2 regions of the Robertmurraya sp. FSL R5-0851 genome follow, and region 2 is predicted to be linked to the other one. Evidence: predicted binding sites of a transcription regulator. Region 2 holds the regulator's gene; the other holds the start of a gene.
What was found. Region 2 encodes LexA, which represses DNA repair genes until DNA is damaged. Its sites were predicted from a motif close to CGAACATATGTTCG; they were not measured.
Positions count from the first base shown of each region.

Region 1 (10,470 bases), 2.5 Mb from region 2:
ACGGTGCGTGAGAAGCATAAAGCAGCATTTGAATGTACGGAGAAAATTAATGAATATATTGAAAATCAATTTGACTACAGCCTTACGAATAACGAAAAATTATACTTGATTATTCATATACAACGAGTCGTGAACCGTTAATTGCATAATTGAGATCAGGAAACAAACGAAAATATCGTGTTAATCGCCTATGATGAAAAAGATGAATAACATAAAAGGAGGGGAGAATGACTAACTGATGGCATTCTCCCCTCTATTTATTATAAGATTTTTACGTTTAAAGGAAATAGGTACGGTTCAGATGGTTGTTCGATCGTTTTCCAGTTGGTAATTTTGATAAAGGGCATCTCCGTTCCGTTATAGGTTGTTACATCTAGTACACCAGTGGCTTCTACCCATGTATCTTTATCCAGTGTAGCTGCTTCATCAAATTGTGTTAAAAAACCGATAATGCTTGCATCTGCCACACAGTGAGTAATCAAGAAACGGGAGATGACAAGCTGATCTGATTGAAAGCCTTCCTCTTTATAAACGAAGCCTCTTAACGTGATTTCTCTTCCTTTATATGAGGCTACGTCCTTACTAATTTCTTCATAGTTTAAATAATACACATAATCATCCATGTCAATGGGATCACTTTGCTTTAATTTTTGAACAAGAGAATTCATCTCTTCTTGAGTGATTTCGCCATATGGATTCGGAACTACCTCCTCCGTGTCGGAGGGTTGAACCACTTCTTCCTGTGCTGATTCATCAGTTGAAGATGTTTCACTTTTTCCGGTAATCACCGCCATTCCACCTTTTTTCTCTGCGATAGAAGAATCGAGTACTTTAGCTGGTATGGTAAAACCAGTCACAAGAGGAAAGGCGATAATGACGTACGATACCACTTTTTTAAGTGTCATCGGTGTATTTCCATGGTCATGGTTATGATCACAGTCATGATGATGGCTACACTCATGGTCATGATGATGGTGATGAGTCTTTTTCTCCCAAATACGTGTAATTTGGATGAAGAACAAGATTAGGAACAGAACAGACGCGATCTGACTGAGTCCGATGTATTTCGGATTAATAAACATAGTAATCTCACCAGTATAGTGAAATTTAAAAATTAACACCGTGAATAGAAGCAAAATCGCTGCACGTACGGCTTGTTGGGTTTGGAAGACCACCTAAATCCCTCCTTATAAAAAGCTCTGCACGAGCACAGTGGATAGAAATACAGTTGTTGCTACAAAGAACAATACACTAAATACAAATTTTGCACGGAAAACACTTAACATCATAAGTGTGTTTTTTAAATCAATCATCGGTCCGAAAATAAGAAACGCTAGGACAGATGGTGTTGGAAAAATACTATTAAAGGATGAACCGATAAAAGCATCTGCTTCCGAACAAAGAGATAATACATAGGCAAGACCCATCATGACAGCGATGGAGGAAAAAGGTCCATCTCCTGCTTCTAATAAGGATTTTGCTGGCATATACGTTTGTACAGCTGCAGCAAGAAATGCTCCAAAAATTAAAAACTTCGCCATATCGAAAAATTCATCAATGGAGTGGGTAAGCATCGAGAAAAAACGCTGGGTCAAAGGTTCTTTTTTTCTACTTGCAGAGATGGTTTGTGTACTTACAAGTGCCTGCTTAAATTGATGTCCTCGGAAGAAAAAGCTCACTGAAAACGCAACAATAAGAGCAACGGCAAATCCAAGTCCCATTCTCCAACCAGCTATGGACGCGTTATTTCCAAACGCCATATACGTGGAGGCAATTACGATCGGGTTAATAAGTGGTCCCGTTAGCATGAAACCAATGGCTGCATATAGAGGAACCCCTTTTGCAACCAGTCGTCTAACAATCGGTACAATTCCACATTCGCATGCAGGAAACAAGGCACCGACCACACAACTCATGATAATCGCCTTCGTCCTGCTTTGGGGAATCCACCGCTGAATATGTTCTTCGGTTACAAAGATTTGAATCACACCAGCAATCAAAACGCCGATAAGCACAAAAGGAAATGCTTCAATTAATATACTTATAAAAATGGTATTAAGATTTAAAAATGAGGAGGGAAGAACGTCCCCAACGTCTAATTTTAAAGTTAGTAAAAGAAAAGCGGCTGCTAATAAAATCAATCCGGTAATATCAACCAAGTTCGTTCGAACAATTCGATTCATATGTCCCTCCTATGTATTGGTTAAACCGTAACAATTACGTTTTATATTCTACCTTAAACTATATGGGCTTGTACATGGGAATATGTCTCTCTTTTTCAGGAAGACTCAAATGTGAATGAATGAGAGGGTGCGGTGAGGAACATCACTGCGTGAATGGGGCAGTTCACGCATAATTAACATATTAGACTATTTTTTCAAAAGTAGGAGGTCATCGATTGTATAAAAATATCATCCTAGCCACCGACGGATCGGATCATGCAAAAAGAGCAGCTGAAAACGCGATGCATATTGCTAGTTGCAGTCCAGGGTCTTTAGTAGAGATTGTATTTGTCGTTGATGCTGATAAAGTGAAATCTGACGTGCTGAGTCACTGGAACTCAGCCGATTTAGATGGTAAACGCAAGGAACGAATAAGAGAAGTCGAGAAAATGGCCAGAACCTATGAGGTTTCCTACAAGGTCACGATTCTCCAAGGTGATCCAGGGCCGGCGATTGTTGAATATGCAAACAGTCACCATGCGGATATTATTGTGATAGGTAGCAGAGGGTTAAGTGGCTTGCAGGAATTTGTACTAGGTAGTGTGAGTCATAAAGTAGCCAAACGAGCAAACTGTCCGGTGTTAATCGTGAAATGAACATCAAGCATTCCGTATGCTGCCTTCGAAAAATTATTAGACAGTAATCAAACAGGTACTTAGGTGCCCGCGGGCCCTAGAAAAAGCAAGGGAACGGTAACCAAACAGGTACTTAGGTGCCCGTGAGCCCTAGAAAAAGCAAGGGAACGGTAACCAAACAGGTGCTTAGGTGCCCGTGAGCCCTAGAAAAACAAGGGAACGGTAACCAAACAAGTACTTAGGTGCCCGTAAGCCCTAGAAAAACAAGGGAACGGTAACCAAACAGTACTTAGGTGCCCGTGAGCCCTAGAAAAACAAGGGAACGGTAACCAAACAAGTACTTAGGTGCCCGTGAGCCCTAGAAAAGCAAGGGAATGGTAACCAAACAGGTGCTTAGGTGCCCGTGAGCCCTAGAAAAGCAAGGGAATGGTAACCAAACAGATACATAGGTGCCCGTGAGCACTCTGTAAACCTTGAGCGGGTATACAAATGCTAAGATGCTTTAGTCTCATATTTAACAAAACCCATTCATCAACATTTCATCAAGGTAAATTACCACTACAAAAAAACTGATACTTAACCATTGACAATATCTCGAATTCATAATATTATTATCTCATATTCAAGATATTTGAATCAGAGATAAAAGCAAGGAGGTGATCATATGGATAAGATTTGTTCTAACGAACCGTATCTGCTACTCATGCAAACAACAAAAGCGATTCAAGAATGTATAAAGGCAAATGTGGCAAAGCATGATTTAAGCGTGACTGAGTTTTCTGTTCTTGAAGTTTTATACCATCAGGGGACTCAGACGATTCATCAAGTTGGTAGCAGTATTCTTGTGGCTAGCGGGTCAATGACGTATGTAGTTGATAAGCTAGTACAAAAGGGTTTTTTAGAGCGAAATATTTGTCCAGGAGATCGACGAGCTATTCATATTTCTTTATCGGATAAAGGGAGAAAATTAATGGATGTCCTTATTCCGGAGCATCAAGTACTGATTGATTCCATGTTTGCTTCATTAGATCGTCATGAGGTAAACAGTTTAATAGATGTACTAAGAAAAACGAAGATGAAAGTAGAAGAACATTCAAATTAACAAAGGCTGTTTACGTAAAGATTGTCTTTGTTGGAAAAACCCTCCCAAATGCCGGATTTTTCCACGTGTAACGGTGTGTTTATTAATCTATTTGGAGAGTAGCTCTTTTCTAAGGATGAAAAAATTCTGATTGGCTGTTGAAACATATAGTTAATTTCCTAAAAAGTGTATTTATAGCAACAATGTTTTAGAAAAGAGCCTTAACAAACAACTAGGAGGAATTACAACATGTTAGATTTAGGATTATTATTGATTCGTGTCGTTATCGGTTTATTATTCATTGGTCATGGTGCACAAAAATTATTTGGTTGGTTCGGTGGTTACGGACTGAAAGGGACAGGAGGCTGGATGGAGTCACTTGGATTAAAGCCAGGTGTAACAATGGCTCTTCTTGCTGGGTTAGCTGAGTTGGTAGGAGGATTATTCTTTGCTGCTGGATTCTTAACTCCACTTGCAGGCCTACTTATTGCTGCAACTATGGTCATGGCAATTGTAAAAGTTCATGCTGCTAATGGATTATGGTCAACAGCAAACGGATATGAATACAACGTAACATTATTAGTGGTAGCCATTGGTGTTGCATTAACAGGTCCAGGAGCATATGCAATCGACGCATTTATTTTCTAAATTATCTCGATTTTGAGAATCATAAATACAAGATAAAGACCCTCCTCGCAATAGGTGGGTCTTTTATTCATTGACCGGATAAATAATCCTTTTAACCTGCGAAAATAGTAGGATATTAGTGTCGAATCATGGTAAAATGGAGTCCATAGTAGGACGGAATTGAGCAGTCTACTGAATTTTGCTCTGGGATGAGGGGTTACTTTGCTTGGGTCTGCCACATTTTATGTGTTCAATTTAAGCGATGTGTTGATTGCTATCTTCATTTCGATAATATGCTGTACATTAGGGGCAGAATTTTGTCGACGGATGAAGCTAGAAAATTATACGTTTACAAGAAGATTATTATACGCCTTAATGTTAGGGTTTACTTTATGGTTAGCGTTATTATTGGTTTGTTTCTCAATAGATTTACCCTACTCTACAGGGAATATCAATCTATACTTTCAATTAAGTTTTTACTTTTGCTTCATCGGATCTATAATCGCTCTAGGTGTAACAAGACAGCGATTAAATAGCTCCATTCAATACCTATTTGCAGGAATATTCACGACGCTTTGTATTTTAAGTACACTTAGCCTTGGTTTTTATCTTCTATACTCGGACCATCTAGATATAAAGCCTGTTCTTGCAACTATGACTGTGTCTCTAACATTAGCAACGATGTTTTCCTTGCTTCGCTTTCTTATTCAAATAACGAATTCAGATGTTTATCAATTTCTGTCTCGATGGAAGCTTGTTGGTAGTATTCTTGGTGGAGCTGCTTTTGCAGGAATACCTTTTATGGTTGTTGTATCCATGCTGAATCTTGAAGAAATTAGTGTGGGTAATACAAATCCATTGATCATGCTATTACCTTTTACATATAGTGTCATTACAAATCTCGCCTTAATGCTTGTACCTGACTTGTTTGGTGAACGATTATTAATGCGAAACATTCAGTCGTATTTATCCTTATTTAATCATAATCCTGATGCTGTATTTGCGGTGAGCTTGTCAGGGAACATCTTGCATGCGAATAAGGAGGCCTTTGAGCTAACAGGGTATGATCAAAAAGCCATTAAGGGGTTGCATTTCAAAGAGCTTTTAATTTATGACGAAGAGGAAATTAATGGCTATATACAAAGCTTTCGACAAGGGAAAATTCAATCGGTTGAAGTAAAACTTCGACATCGAGATGGCTTTTTTATTGATGTAAGAATTACGCCTGTTCGAATCATCGTGAAAGAGGAACTGATTGGCGTATACGGAGTTGTTCGAGATATCACGGAAAAAACGCAGGCGGAGGAAACGATTCACTACCTGGCCTATCACGATGATTTAACTAGTTTACCGAATAAACGGAAGCTTGAAAAAGTGGCAACAGAGGCGATTGGGGAAAATAAACCTTTTTATCTTTTTTATATTGATTTTGATCGATTTAAACGTATTAATGATACGTTTGGTCATTTTTTCGGTGATAAAATTCTTCAAGAAACGGGGAAAAAGCTTGAGGAGCTCATGCCTAAAAATTGTACGATTGCAAGGCTTGGTGGAGATGAGTTTGCGGTACTTCTTCCTTATCCAGCAAACTATGATGAGATTGCACAGAAAATAATAGAAGGCTTTCGTACCCCGATAGTCCTTGATGGCTTTGATTTCCTGCTTACAGCGAGCATCGGTGTAGCTCATTTTCCAAAAGACGGAGAGTCGATTCTGGATTTATTAAAGGCAGCCGACCTAGCGATGTATCGAGCGAAAAATCAAGGCTCCAATCGATATGTTGTGTATGAGGCGACGATGAAGGAGCAATCACTTAATAAAATCAAGATAGAAAGTGAACTTCGCAGAGATATAGCGAATCGCAAGCTAACGGTGTATTATCAACCGAAATTTGATACCGGTTCAAACCAATTGGTTGGGTCAGAAGCACTCATTCGTTGGGAACATGAAGAGAGCGGATTTATTCCACCAAGTAAGTTTATTCCTATCGCTGAAGAAAGCAATTTAATCATTGATCTTGAGAGATTTGTGATTACGGAAGTATTTGATACGATTGGTGAATGGAAGAGGAAAGGGATGCCGGTTCCAAGAACTTCTATTAATATATCCGTTATTCATTTTTACCAAGAAGACTTTGTTGATTTTATCATTAAAAATTTAGCCGCTTATGAGATCGATGGCAGTGATATCGAGATTGAAATTACCGAAAGTGTTATTATGCGCGGAGAGGAACGAGTTAATCGAAACCTGCTTGCGCTAAGAGAAGTCGGGGTTGAGATCAGTGTGGATGATTTTGGAACAGGGTATAGCTCCTTAAGTTATTTACAAAAGCTATCTGTTGATCGTTTGAAAATTGATCAATCCTTCATCGCTGATTATGAAAGCAATAAAGAAATCATTTCTGCTATCATTTCTATGTCACATAACCTAAATTTAAAGGTGATTGCTGAAGGTGTGGAAACGTCGAATCAAATCGGTTTTCTACAAAACATGAATTGCTTCGAGGTGCAAGGTTATTTCTACTCCCCTCCAGTCGAGCGTTCGAATTATGAAGATATTTTAACGAAATACGGTGCTGCTAGCTAAAAATGCCTCATTTAGAGGCATTTTTTATTAGTCAGCCGATTGATTTCTCATTCTTTCTTGTGCAAGTCGGACCATTTCTTTGACCATATTTCCACCGATTTGACCACCGATCTTGCCTGCTTTATGGGAGGTTAAATTTCCGTTATTACCTCTACTTAGAGGAATCTGCATATCCGCTGCCACTTCGTATTTAACCTGGTCCGGGTTATCCTTAGACACTTCGTATCCCTTTTGTTTCATGACATCTGCTTTTAACGAATCTAATGCCTCTCTAGCCTCTGGAATTAATGGGCGTCTTTTTCTAGCCATATTCGTCATACCCCTTTCATTTTTTCTTAGTATGTACTTTCCTTATGTGAAATACTTGTGCAACCGGGGTTGACCATATATTCTAGAAATATAACAAAGAGGGGTTGAACGAGATGAAATATGTATTGGGTCTTTTTATCCCTGGTGCTCTCGTTATTTTTTTTACAAGAGTTACATACAGCCATGTGATTGGTTTATTGCTTACAGTTGCACTAATAGCTGCATCGGTTTATAAGGGTTATACCGATTCCTTAGCGCTCATTATTGTAGATGCATTATCATTAACGGTTGGGTTTGCGTACTCGAAAACGGTTCGAGAGAGGGCAAAAAAACGATCGTAGGTAGAAGCTTGTCGATGAAATTTTCGACAAGTTTTTTTATGCGCTTTTTACTTATAGAGGGTGTTTGGGTCAATTCAATCAAACGTTTGATTGACCTTTTTTCGACTGAGACTGACAGACTTCATGGAAAAAAAAGAAAAAACATCGAATATTTGTTCGTATATTATTGGTTTGTTTTCCCTGGTTTGTGGTAGAATGATTAATATGAAAATATAGGATATTTGCTCAGCAAGGTCCGTCGCAGCTAGTTACTATAGATGAAATTCTAATTGATGCTTTTAATAGGAGGAGTACTTGTGAAGGACCAATTTGAATTAGTCTCAAAATACTCACCACAAGGAGATCAGCCTGCAGCCATTCAAAGGATTGCTGATGGAATACATAACGGTGAAAAACGTCAAACGTTGCTCGGAGCAACAGGAACTGGAAAAACATTCACGATCTCCAATGTGATTAAAGAAGTGAATAAGCCGACACTGGTGATCGCTCATAATAAAACGCTTGCTGGCCAACTCTATAGTGAGTTTAAGGAGTTTTTTCCGGATAATGCCGTCGAGTATTTTGTTAGCTATTACGATTATTATCAGCCAGAAGCATATGTTCCTTCAACGGATACGTTTATCGAAAAAGATGCTAGCATCAATGACGAAATTGATAAACTTCGTCACTCGGCTACATCCTCATTGTTTGAGAGAAAAGATGTCATCATCATTGCGAGTGTTTCTTGCATCTACGGTCTCGGTTCTCCTGAGGAATATCGAGAGCTTGTGCTGTCACTAAGAACGGGGATGGAAATTGAGCGAAATCAGCTCTTGCATCGCTTAGTAGATATTCAATATGAAAGAAATGATATTAACTTTCAGCGCGGAACATTCCGTGTTCGTGGCGATGTGGTCGAGATTTTCCCGGCTTCACGTGATGAGCATTGCTTGCGTGTGGAGCTATTTGGGGATGAAATTGATCGGATTCGAGAGGTGGATGCATTAACAGGGGAGATTCTTGGAGAAAGAGAACATGTGGCTATTTTCCCGGCATCCCACTTCGTTACACGTGAAGAAAAGCTCCTTGTTGCCATTGAAAATATCGAAAAAGAGCTTGAAGAACGTTTAGCGTACATGCGTGAAAACGGAAAGCTTCTGGAGGCACAGCGATTAGAGCAACGAACACGTTATGATTTAGAAATGATGCGGGAGATGGGGTTCTGTTCGGGAATTGAGAACTACTCCCGCCATCTAACTCTAAGACCTCCTGGGTCAACACCGTATACCTTAATCGATTATTTTCCAGAAGACTTCTTAATTGTCATCGACGAGTCGCATGTTACGCTTCCGCAAGTTCGTGGAATGTTTAACGGCGACCAAGCGCGTAAGCAGGTTCTAGTGGATCATGGGTTCCGTCTGCCATCAGCGATGGATAACCGACCGTTAACATTTACAGAATTTGAGGAGAAGATCAATCAAATTGTGTTTGTTTCCGCAACACCGGGACCATATGAGCTTGAACACACGCCAGAAATGGTTCAACAAATCATTCGTCCCACAGGATTGCTGGATCCAACGATCGATGTTCGTCCGATTGAAGGACAAATTGATGACCTCATCGGCGAAATTCATGAGCGGATTAAGAGGAATGAACGGGTTCTTGTCACAACGTTAACAAAAAAGATGTCCGAGGATTTAACAGATTACTTGAAAGAAATCGGTATCAAGGTACAATATCTACACTCTGAGGTAAAAACACTTGAAAGAATAGAGATCATTCGTGAGCTTCGACTAGGGAAATATGATGTTCTCATAGGGATTAACTTGTTAAGAGAAGGACTGGATATCCCAGAGGTTTCGTTAGTAGCTATTTTGGATGCTGACAAGGAAGGCTTCCTACGTTCAGAACGTTCGTTGATCCAAACCATTGGTCGCGCAGCGCGTAATTCCCGCGGTCATGTCGTTATGTATGCAGATCGAATGACAAACTCGATGGAGCTTGCAATTTCAGAAACGAAACGTCGTCGCGCCATTCAAGAAGAGTACAATGAAAAGCATGGAATCACACCGATGACGATCCAAAAAGATATAAGAGATGCGATTCGTGCCACACATGCGGCTGAGGACGAAGCAGAGTATAAGACAACAGAAAAGCTTACAAAGCTTACGAAAAAAGAGCGTGATAAGCTGATTGAGAATATGGAGAAGGAAATGAAAGAAGCTGCTAAGGCGCTAAACTTCGAGAGAGCGGCAGAGCTTCGCGATTTAATATTAGAGTTGAAAGCGGAAGGATGACGAACCAATGGCAATGGAAAAGCTCATAGTTAAAGGGGCTAGAGCTCATAATTTAAAAAATATCGACGTGACCATTCCGCGAGATAAGCTCGTCGTACTGACAGGACTTTCAGGGTCGGGGAAATCCTCTCTAGCATTCGATACGATTTATGCTGAGGGGCAAAGGCGCTATGTAGAATCATTATCTGCGTACGCAAGACAGTTTTTAGGACAGATGGATAAGCCGGATGTGGATACCATTGAAGGACTTTCCCCTGCTATTTCAATTGATCAGAAGACAACGAGTCGTAATCCTCGTTCGACGGTAGGAACGGTCACGGAGATTTATGATTATTTACGATTATTATATGCGAGAGTAGGCCGACCAACCTGCCCGAATCACGGGATTGAAATTAGCTCACAAACGATCGAGCAAATGGTCGACCGAATTATGGAATATCCTGAACGAACAAA
Region 1 is NZ_JBBOOE010000001.1:4,157,698-4,168,167, reverse strand. Features, by position in the region: gene licT (BglG family transcription antiterminator LicT) at 1-141, shown strand, start outside; gene MKX65_RS21405 (TIGR03943 family putative permease subunit) at 261-1,175, opposite strand; gene MKX65_RS21400 (permease) at 1,188-2,183, opposite strand; gene MKX65_RS21395 (universal stress protein) at 2,399-2,818, shown strand; gene MKX65_RS21390 (MarR family transcriptional regulator) at 3,462-3,899, shown strand; gene MKX65_RS21385 (DoxX family protein) at 4,128-4,526, shown strand; gene MKX65_RS21380 (putative bifunctional diguanylate cyclase/phosphodiesterase) at 4,728-7,091, shown strand; gene MKX65_RS21375 (alpha/beta-type small acid-soluble spore protein) at 7,119-7,400, opposite strand; gene MKX65_RS21370 (CsbA family protein) at 7,514-7,741, shown strand; gene uvrB (excinuclease ABC subunit UvrB) at 8,038-10,017, shown strand; gene uvrA (excinuclease ABC subunit UvrA) at 10,025-10,470, shown strand, end outside.
Region 1: a site for LexA is predicted at 7,887-7,900, ahead of uvrB (excinuclease ABC subunit UvrB). Genes of this name have one in related genera too.

Region 2 (10,470 bases):
AAGAAGGCAATTATGAAATTGATTCAGCTACAAAGAAATTGCTGATCAATATAATAGACCCGCATATGAGGTTACATGTAAATATAGTGTCTACCTACCTGCACATTATGAATGTAAATCATTAGAGGACTATACAGGTAGAGTCTATCCCTTCTTAGAGCATTTTCTTAAAAACATTATTCGAACTGAAGTCCATAGCTTAACTTATAAAGAACCTCCGATAAGGAAGAGGCGAAAAAAGGAAAAAAATTCAGCAGAATAAAAAAACACCTTTTCTGTTTGTTTGTGCAGAAAAGGTGGTCTTTATTTGGGATTGAGTCAATCAAAACATAAGCCTATGTACAGGGCTTGTCCGTGACAAATTACTTGCCCGTTTGCTTGTTCATTGCTGACATCATTTGATTGATTTTCTTCTGAGATGGTTTCATTCCCATTTGCATCATCATCATTTTTAGCATTTGTTCATTGATTGGTGGGTTTTTCTTTAAGTAGCTCATCATGTAACGGCGAGCAATGAAAAAACCTAGTGCAACACCTGCTGCTAAAGCAAGTACGCCTACTAGAATATGCGTCCACATACTAAACTTCCTCCTTCATGTTGTCTATCATACAGTGTACTAAACCAAATGCTATTATACAATATTTGCTGTGCAATTTCTCCTATTTTAAATTAACTTTCTTTCCTTAATTGGTCTGAGCCACCCGTAACGCTCATGTCCGAGGTCAATTGCCAAAAATGAGCTTTCACTTTTACGTAAAACTTCGAAGAAAAGTGTCTCCGCATCGTAACTACCAAATGCATGAATAGTAATATGCTTTTCGAATATCTCTAGTTTGGCAGAGCTTACATGTCCATTTTGAATATAGTATATCCCCTGTTTGTGTTCAAAATCCTGATTTTTTCCTAGTTGTTGAAGAATATATTGTTGAAGGCGAAGTGTCGATAGAGGTTTTGTAATAAACTGGATTTGTTTTTTTAATATATTTTTCAGTTCACCGAAGGATTCATTATACTCAGCAAACAGATCAAAGAACATCTTTTCTCTACCAAAATAATGAGAGGCAAATTCATCATCGATTAAATACAACTGATATGTTCTCACCAAGCTCCTCCTCGTCTGACCAAATAATGTTATTTCTCTCTATTATAAAGAAGTAGAAATAGAACGTTTGTCTTACGTCGTCAAAAACTTCCACTATTTTTGTCGGAAAAAGTCGTAGATCTTGATGCATGAAAAAAAGGCTGTTCTATTTCTAGAACAACCTTTTCAAACTTATAATAGAGCCTTAACTCTAGCAACTACATTTTCTACTGTAAATCCGTATTCTGCCATGATTTTTTCACCAGGAGCAGAAGCACCGAATGTATCAATTCCTAATACTTCCCCTTCATCTCCTGCATAACGATGCCATCCTAGAGATGATCCCATTTCAATAGCTAAACGCTTCTTAACAGTTGGAGGAATAACACTTTGCTTATATTCACGAGATTGCTTTTCGAAGCGATCCCATGAAGGCATACTTACTACTGAAGCTGAAATTCCTTCTGCATCAAGTGCTTTTTGTGCTTCAACAGCTAAACCTACTTCTGAACCAGCAGCAAGCAATAATACATCTGCTTGTTCTTTAGATGCTGGTGAAATAACATAAGCACCTTTCTTAACGCCTTCATATGCATTTTTATCTGTGTCTTTAATGGTAGGTAAATCCTGTCTTGTTAACACTAAAGCTGTTGGAAGATCAGTTGATTCAAGTGCAAGCTTCCAAGCTGCTGCTGTTTCATTACCATCAGCCGGACGAATAACACCTAAGTTTGGCATTGCACGTAATGCAGCAAGCTGTTCAACTGGCTCATGTGTTGGTCCATCTTCCCCAACTGCAATTGAGTCATGAGTGAACACATACGTTACAGGAAGACCCATTAATGCAGCTAATCTAATAGCTGGACGTAAGTAGTCAGAGAATACAAAGAAAGTTCCTCCAAATACCTTTACTCCACCATGTAGAGCCATACCATTTAACGCAGCACCCATCGCAAATTCACGAACGCCAAACCAAATGTTCTTACCTTCAAACGATTCAGGAGTAAAATCACCTACACCTTTAATCATTGTTTTGTTAGAACCAGCAAGGTCAGCTGAACCCCCGATAAATGAAGGCGTGTTCTTAGCGATTGCATTAAGAGCTTCACCTGATGATGCACGGCTAGCAAGTGCTTTTCCTTCAGGATATACAGGAAGATCCTTGTCCCAACCTTCTGGAAGCTCACCTTTAATAGCAGCTGATAACTGTTGAGCAAGCTCTGGGTAGTCATTTTTATAAGAAGCGAACATGTCGTTCCACTCGTTTTCTTTCTTTACACCAGTTTCCACAATGTATTTATTAAATGTATCATATACTTCTGTGGGAACATGGAAATCTTCTTCAAACGTCCATTGGTAAGCTTCTTTCGTTAGCTTTAATTCATTTGCTCCAAGTGGGGCACCATGAACATCTGATTTACCAGATTTGTTTGGTGAACCATAACCGATTACAGTTTTTACTTCAATTAGTGTAGGACGGTGTTGATCACCTTGAGCATCTTCAATTGCTTTTGCAATTTCCTCAAGGTTATTTCCATCCTCTACACGAATGTATTGCCATCCATATGAATCAAAACGTTTTTCAACACTTTCAGAGAATGAACGGTCTAAGTCACCATCAAGAGAGATATCATTTGAATCATATAATACAACTAGACGACCAAGTTTTAAATGTCCTGCAAGTGAAGCAGCTTCAGCAGAAACACCTTCCATTAAGTCTCCGTCACCACAAATGCTATATGTATAATGATCTACTACATTGTAGTTACCTTTGTTATAAGTAGCAGCTAAATGTCTTTCAGCCATCGCCATACCAACTGCCATTGCAATTCCTTGCCCTAGTGGTCCAGTGGTTGCATCTATACCTGGTGTATGTCCAAATTCAGGATGACCTGGAGTTTTACTTCCCCATTGACGGAAGCTCTTAAGATCATCCATCGTTACGTCATAGCCTGATAAGTGAAGAAGACTATACAGCAATGCAGAACCATGCCCTGCAGATAAAACAAAACGATCACGGTTAAACCACTCTGGGTTTTTAGGATTATGATTCATAAAGCGCGACCATAATGTATAAGCCATTGGAGCAGCACCCATCGGCATACCCGGATGACCGGAATTAGCTTTTTCAATCGCATCAATTGATAAAGTACGTATTGCGTTTATTGCTAGTACATCATTTTGTTCAAACATTTTTTCAACCCTTCCTATTCTTTATCTAATAATCCCACTTTTTAATATTATATCTGCTCTACTATTTATACAACAGATTGGCTAAATAAATTTTGAAAAAAACACATATTTTATAATTTTCTGTGTATTCTATCATTTCCTGGTGAATAAATTTAGAAATTAATGTAGTTTTTTGCTATTTTTTAGTTTCTTAAGCTTTTCAGGTGTTACATCCTCGCCCAAAGGATCAATAATTTTTACACCTTCGAGCGTTCCTAGCATAGATGATCGAAATATTTGTAAATATTCACTACGAAGCTTTGACTGCTCCTTTGCTTCCGCTTCTGTTAACCCTTCAGCTTTTGCTTTTTTTGCTAGTTCATTAATTCTAGCGATTCTTTCCTTCGGTAGCATCTCTTTGCTCCTTCACTTTTAGTTTTACCAATAGAAATCATGTTACTAAAAGATATAGTCTTTGACAAGGAAGAAGCGTAAAGAGGTACGAATAACAAAAAATGCCAACAATTTTTATGACTTGTTAGCATTTGGTGAGATATTTTTTAGATGTTTTTCCTCTTCTATGTATTCAAGATATCTTCGATTTACTGTAGCTTTTGAGATTTCATAGCCGAAACCTCTTAAAGTTGCAGCGATTTCCGAAAATGTTAAATCATTGTCTCGTAACCGTACAATCTCTGTTATCGGTACTTCAATACGCTCTCTCCCTGCATGAACACCGTTATTTTTCAGATTTTTCTCTGGTCTGTAACCGTTTTGAACAGCTCGGTTCATTCCTCTTTTAATTTTACTATTATGAAGCTTTCGCTGATATTCCTCTACCATACTTACAATTTGCAATACCATAGAATCCGATTCAGATAATTGTAACTCACCGTTATGTGAGACACTGAAAAGTTTGATGTTATCCTTTAGTATACAATGAAGCAAAGCGATTTTGGCATTTCCTCTACCAAGTCTCGTTTCATCTTGAATAAGGACTGCATCTACTTTCTCATTCTTTAATCGTGAAAGTAGGAGCAAAATACCCTCTCTGTCAAAGTCATAACCACTTGCCTGTTCCTTTATCACTTCAACAACTTCCATGTCGTGTTGTTTTGACAGCTTCAATAACTCTTCTTCCTGTCTTTTTAGAGAAGAGTACTGTGATTCTTTTTCAGTACTTACTCTACAATAGATAATTGCCTTCATATTTCCTCCTAATTCGAAGCAAGCTCTCTAACAGCGGAATCGTTTAATTCTACAGGTATATAGATTTCATCACCTACTAACAATACGTTCCCATTAATATCATTAATTTCTTCTACCCAGGATACAAACTCTGTTTCAGACAAAGCATGCTTATCAGCGTAGTTTTGACAAAGGTCCCAAAGAGTTTCTCCTTCATTAATCGTTACAGACATATATTTTTCCTCAACTGATTCACCACTAGAAATTACTAAAATAATCGACGCTAGGATAGATAAGATAACTAGAATAATAGCATATGAATATTTGTTCCATAAAGTTTTCATGTAAAACACCTCTATTAGAATGTATGTTCGTATTTATGTTATTATTATAGACCGAACATTTGTTTTGTGTCAACAATTATTCGAACTTATGTTTGTATGCACTGGTAGAACATGCTATAATATAGTCAAGATTAACCAATGAGGGGCGGTAAGTATGACAAAACTATCAAAACGTCAGGTCGATATACTAGAATATATAAAAGAAGAAGTTAAGCAAAAGGGCTATCCGCCTTCCGTTCGTGAAATTGGGGAAGCGGTTGGTTTAGCTTCAAGCTCAACCGTACACGGCCATTTAGCTAGACTTGAAAGCAAAGGGTATATTCGAAGAGATCCAACAAAGCCAAGAGCTATTGAGATTCTGGATCTTGATGAGGTGGTAAGCAATATACCAAAATATAATATCGTTAACGTTCCTGTAGTCGGAAAAGTAACAGCTGGTATACCTATAACTGCTATTGAAAATGTTGAAGAGTATTTTCCTCTCCCGGAACGCCTTGCCCCCGCGGATGAACAAGTATTTATGCTTGAGGTTATGGGAGACAGTATGATTGAAGCTGGAATCCTTGATGGAGATTACGTGATCGTGAAGCAGCAGCAAACAGCGAATAACGGAGACATCGTTGTTGCCATGACCGAGGAAGATGAGGCGACAGTTAAGAGATTCTTCAAAGAAAAAGATTATGTTCGTTTACAGCCGGAGAACTCTTCTCTAACACCAATTATCCTACGAAATGTGTCTATCCTAGGAAAAGTTATCGGAGTATATCGTCATATTCATTAATAAAGGAAAGCAAGCATCAATAAATGCTTGCTTTCTTTTTTTACATACAATGGATCAAAGCTCTTTCTTCGACTGAACATTGAGATTATTATTCATAAACGCCACCTCACCATTTACATTCAATCATACAAAGAACCCTCAACACCAGAAAGTGTTGAGGGTTTCTTTATAAGGATTAATACATTGACATGTATTGCTCACGCTCCCATGGATGTACTTGTGTACGGAACATATCCCACTCGATCTCTTTTGCTTCCACGAAGTGTTCGAAGATATGCTCTCCAAGAGCGGTAATCATTGTTTCGTCTGATTTTAAGTTATCTAAAGCAGCAGCAAGTGTAGCTGGTAGATCTTCGATACCAACAGCTTGACGCTCTTCTTTGTTCATAACGTAGATGTTACGGTCAACTGGAGCTGGCGGTGTTAAAGAGTTCTTCACTCCGTCAAGACCAGCAGCAAGTAATACAGCCATTGCTAAGTAAGGGTTAGCAGCAGGGTCAACGCTACGTACTTCTACACGAGTGGAAATTCCACGAGATGCAGGGATACGGATTAGCGGTGAACGGTTTCTAGCAGACCATGCAACGTAGCAAGGTGCTTCGTAACCAGGTACTAAACGCTTATAAGAGTTTACAGTTGGGTTCGTTACAGCTGTAAAGTTAGGAGCGTGCTTAATGATACCAGCGATGAACTGACGAGCAGTGTCGCTTAGTTCTAGGTTTCCAGTTGGATCAAAGAATGCGTTCTTGCCTTCTTTGAATAATGAAACGTTACAGTGCATTCCAGAACCGTTTACTCCGAATAATGGCTTCGGCATGAATGTTGCATGTAGACCGTGCTTACGTGCAATTGTTTTAACAACAAGCTTGAACGTTTGGATTTGGTCACAAGCGCTTAATGCATCAGCATATTTGAAGTCGATTTCGTGTTGTCCTGGAGCAACCTCATGGTGTGATGCTTCAATTTCAAAGCCCATTTCTTCAAGCTCTAACACGATATCACGACGGCAGTTTTCACCAAGGTCCGTTGGAGCAAGGTCGAAATATCCACCGTTGTCGTTTAATTCAAGTGTAGGTTCTCCAGCTTGGTCAAGCTTGAATAAGAAAAATTCTGGCTCAGGTCCAAGATTGAAATCAGAAAATCCTAAGTCTTGCATTTCTTTAATAATTCTTCTTAAGTTGTTACGTGGGTCACCTGCAAATGGAGTTCCATCTGGATTGTAGATGTCACAGATTAAACGTGCCACTTTACCTTTTTCAGCTGTCCAAGGGAAAACCACCCATGTGTCTAAGTCTGGATATAAGTACATGTCTGACTCTTCAATACGAACAAAACCTTCGATAGAAGAACCGTCAAACATCATTTTGTTGTCTAAAGCTTTTTCAAGCTGACTGATAGGAATCTCCACGTTTTTGATAGTTCCTAAGATGTCAGTGAATTGCAAACGAATAAACTTTACATTTTGTTCTTCTGCCATTCTTGTAATATCATCTCTTGTAAACTTAGCCATTTTGTTTCCTCCCTTGAATAGTAAATCTCTTTTTATTAGTGGAAAAAGCGTGACATATCACCTTGGCGCAATGACGAACGATTAAAGCGGCCAGCATGCATAAGCTCTGAGCGCAACATTTTTCGTAACTCATCATCGGACAGATCACGTCTTGCTTTCTCTGCTTCCTTCACCATTTCTTCTGAAAGCACCTGTTGCTCTTTCACAGAAAAAATTTGCTTAATTCCTGCAAGATTCACACCTTGCTCGATCAGATCTTTTATTTCTAAAAGTTGATCAATGTCATTCAAAGAAAACATTCTTCTGTTTCCCTCTGTTCTAGCCGGAGAGATCAATTGGTGCTCTTCATAATATCGAATTTGTCTTGCAGATAGTTCTGTAAGCTGCATCACAATTCCAATTGGAAATAATGGCATGGAACGACGGATATCACTTCCGCTCATTTGTAGTCCCTCCATTTCTCTCTTTCATATTTTCATTATATGAAATGTCAGTTTTTCTGTCAACATAATGTTAGTTTATATAACATGGAATTTTTGTAGAAAAAGAGAAATATTAAAATACCCTACATAATCTACTTAGTTGAGACTAATTAGTTGTTTTTCTGCTAATCGGTTCAACGCAATCAGTATGGCCAATTTCACATGAGAATAAGTTAGTCCCCCTTGTACATAAGCAACGTACGGTGGTCGAATCGGTCCATCGGCGCTCAGTTCAATGCTCGCTCCTTGAATAAATGTTCCCGCAGCCATAATCACATCATCTTCATAACCAGGCATATAAGCCGGGTATGCCGTTACATGTGAATTAATAGGAGAAGCAAATTGAATAGCTTGACAAAAGGCAATCATTTTCTCTTTGTCATCAAACTGAACCGATTGAATTAAATCTGTCCGTTCTGCGTCCCAGGACGGATTTGTGTTCATTCCTAATCTATCAAGAATAGCTGATGTAAAAACCGCACCCTTTAATGCTTGTCCAACCACATGCGGAGCTAAAAAGAAACCTTGGTACATTTCTTGAAGGCTATAAAGAGAGGCACCCGCTTCTGCTCCGATACCTGGTGAGGTCATCCTATAGGCGCATGCTTCTACATATTTTTCTTTTCCAACGATATACCCACCGGTTTTGGCAAGTCCCCCACCAGGGTTCTTAATTAAGGAGCCTGCCATTAAGTCAGCTCCTACATGACAAGGCTCCATTAACTCCACAAATTCACCATAACAATTATCAACAAATACGACAACATCTTCTTTTATATTTTTAACAAATTCAATCATTTCTCTAATTTGATCAATGGTAAAAGAAGGTCGATTTGCATACCCTTTAGAACGCTGAATACCGATCATTTTTGTATTTGGTTTGATCATGGTTTTTACATATTCGTAATTGACCTGTCCATCCTCTTTTAAGTCCACACTTTGATAGGATATCCCAAATTCCTTTAATGAACCTACACCATTCCCACGAATCCCTACTATTTCCTCCAATGTATCATACGGTTTTCCCGTTATGTACAAGAGCTCATCTCCTGGTCTTAACACACCAAATAAAGCGATGGAAATGGCATGCGTCCCGGAGATGATTTGCGGACGAACAAGCCCTGCTTCTCCACCAAACACATCGGCATAAATTTTCTCTAAAGTATCTCTACCAATATCATCATAGCCATACCCTGTTGAAGGGATAAAGTGTGAATCACTTACTTGATGACGTTGATAGCTTTCTAAAACGCGAAACTGATTCGCTTCCACCGTCAGGTCAATTTGTTGATGCTTCATAAAAATTTGCTCTTCGACCTGCCGAACAATCGGCTTTAATGCTTCCCCAAATGTGAAATGCTGATACATGATGTTCTCCTAACTAAATGCTGTATTGATTTATTTGTCCTAATATTTGGTGATCATTGAGTACATATCCTTTGCATAGATACATATCCTTTTCTTCTTCGAATGCTAGCTCCCTTAGTATCGTATCATTTTTTAATTGAGCTAACAGCTTTCCTTCTGTGGAAGGAACCTCAACTTGGTAAAATTTCATTTCTGAAATAATCACCTGTTCCATTTTTTGCTTTAATAAAAAGCGATCTTCTTCACTAAATGCAGAAATCTGCAAAGTTTCCGTTTTGGCAGTTGGAACAAAGTCAGGATTTTTCATATCTCTCTTATTATAAACGGTCAATTGTGGGATTTGCTGAATATCTAAATCCTCGAGTAACTTATGTACGGTTTGTTCATGCTGATATGAGTCCGCACTCGACATATCCACGACGTGTAAAAGAAGATCTGCTTCTCGTACTTCCTCCAAGGTAGAACGAAAGGCAGCAACCAAAGTTGTTGGAAGGTCTTGAATAAATCCAACCGTGTCTGTTAGTAATGTACTAAAACCGCTTGGAAGAATCATTTTTCTCGTCATAGGGTCAAGTGTGGCAAACAGCTGATTTTCCTCGAACGAATCTGCTTCCGTTAAGCGATTGAAAATTGTCGATTTCCCCGCATTCGTATATCCAACAAGCGCCACTTGAAAGGCTTTATTCTTTTTCCGACGCTCACGATATCGATCACGATGCTGCACGATTACTGCGAGCTGGGCTTTAATATCGTCAATTCGTCTTCGAATATGTCTTCGGTCGGTCTCAAGCTGGGTTTCCCCCGGACCTCTCGTCCCTATTCCAGCACCCAGTCGAGAAAGCTGTGTTCCTTGCCCACCCAATCTGGGAAGTAGATATTGAAGCTGGGCCAATTCGACTTGAAGCTTCCCTTCTTTCGAACGTGCACGTTGGGCAAAAATATCCAAAATCAACTGCGTTCGATCAATAATTCTCGCAGAGATGTCTTTTGATAGATTTCGTACCTGACTCGGCGAAAGCTCATCATTAAATATGATAATATTTGCTTCTGTTTCCTCCTCTAACGCTCTTAACTCTTCAACTTTCCCTTTACCTATGTATGTAGATGGATGGATTCTGTCTCTCTTTTGAGATAATGTTGCTTGTACTGTACCTTTCGCGGTCTCCGTTAAAGAAGCGAGTTCCTCCATCGAATAGTGAAATCTTTCGTCATCCTCAATCGTTTGACAACCAACGAGAATCACCTTTTCATATTCATGCTTTTGATCCAAGAAATCACCTCATTATCCTTTTTTCATATCATACCAAATAATTGTTTTTAATACTAATTTGCTAATAACAAATAAAGCAGGCTACTTGTAGCCTGCCCCCTTTTTACTCATCTTCTTCAAATATAAGATCATTGCTTCGTATGGTCATTAAATCATGCCGATCGAAGTTGTTTATCATTAACAACCTCATTGCCTGGGCACGAATCGATTTTTCAAGTACATTTCTTACGTATCGTCCATTCGAGAAACCAGCTGGACTAAACGCAGATTTCA
Region 2 is NZ_JBBOOE010000001.1:1,683,346-1,693,815, reverse strand. Features, by position in the region: gene MKX65_RS08755 (YneF family protein) at 363-578, opposite strand; gene sirA (sporulation inhibitor of replication protein SirA) at 666-1,103, opposite strand; gene tkt (transketolase) at 1,275-3,275, opposite strand; gene MKX65_RS08740 (DUF896 domain-containing protein) at 3,435-3,668, opposite strand; gene MKX65_RS08735 (YneB family resolvase-like protein) at 3,783-4,463, opposite strand; gene yneA (cell division suppressor protein YneA) at 4,472-4,786, opposite strand; gene lexA (transcriptional repressor LexA) at 4,941-5,567, shown strand; gene glnA (type I glutamate--ammonia ligase) at 5,743-7,077, opposite strand; gene MKX65_RS08715 (MerR family transcriptional regulator) at 7,113-7,520, opposite strand; gene MKX65_RS08710 (methionine gamma-lyase family protein) at 7,656-8,927, opposite strand; gene hflX (GTPase HflX) at 8,941-10,197, opposite strand; gene spoVK (stage V sporulation protein K) at 10,301-10,470, opposite strand, start outside.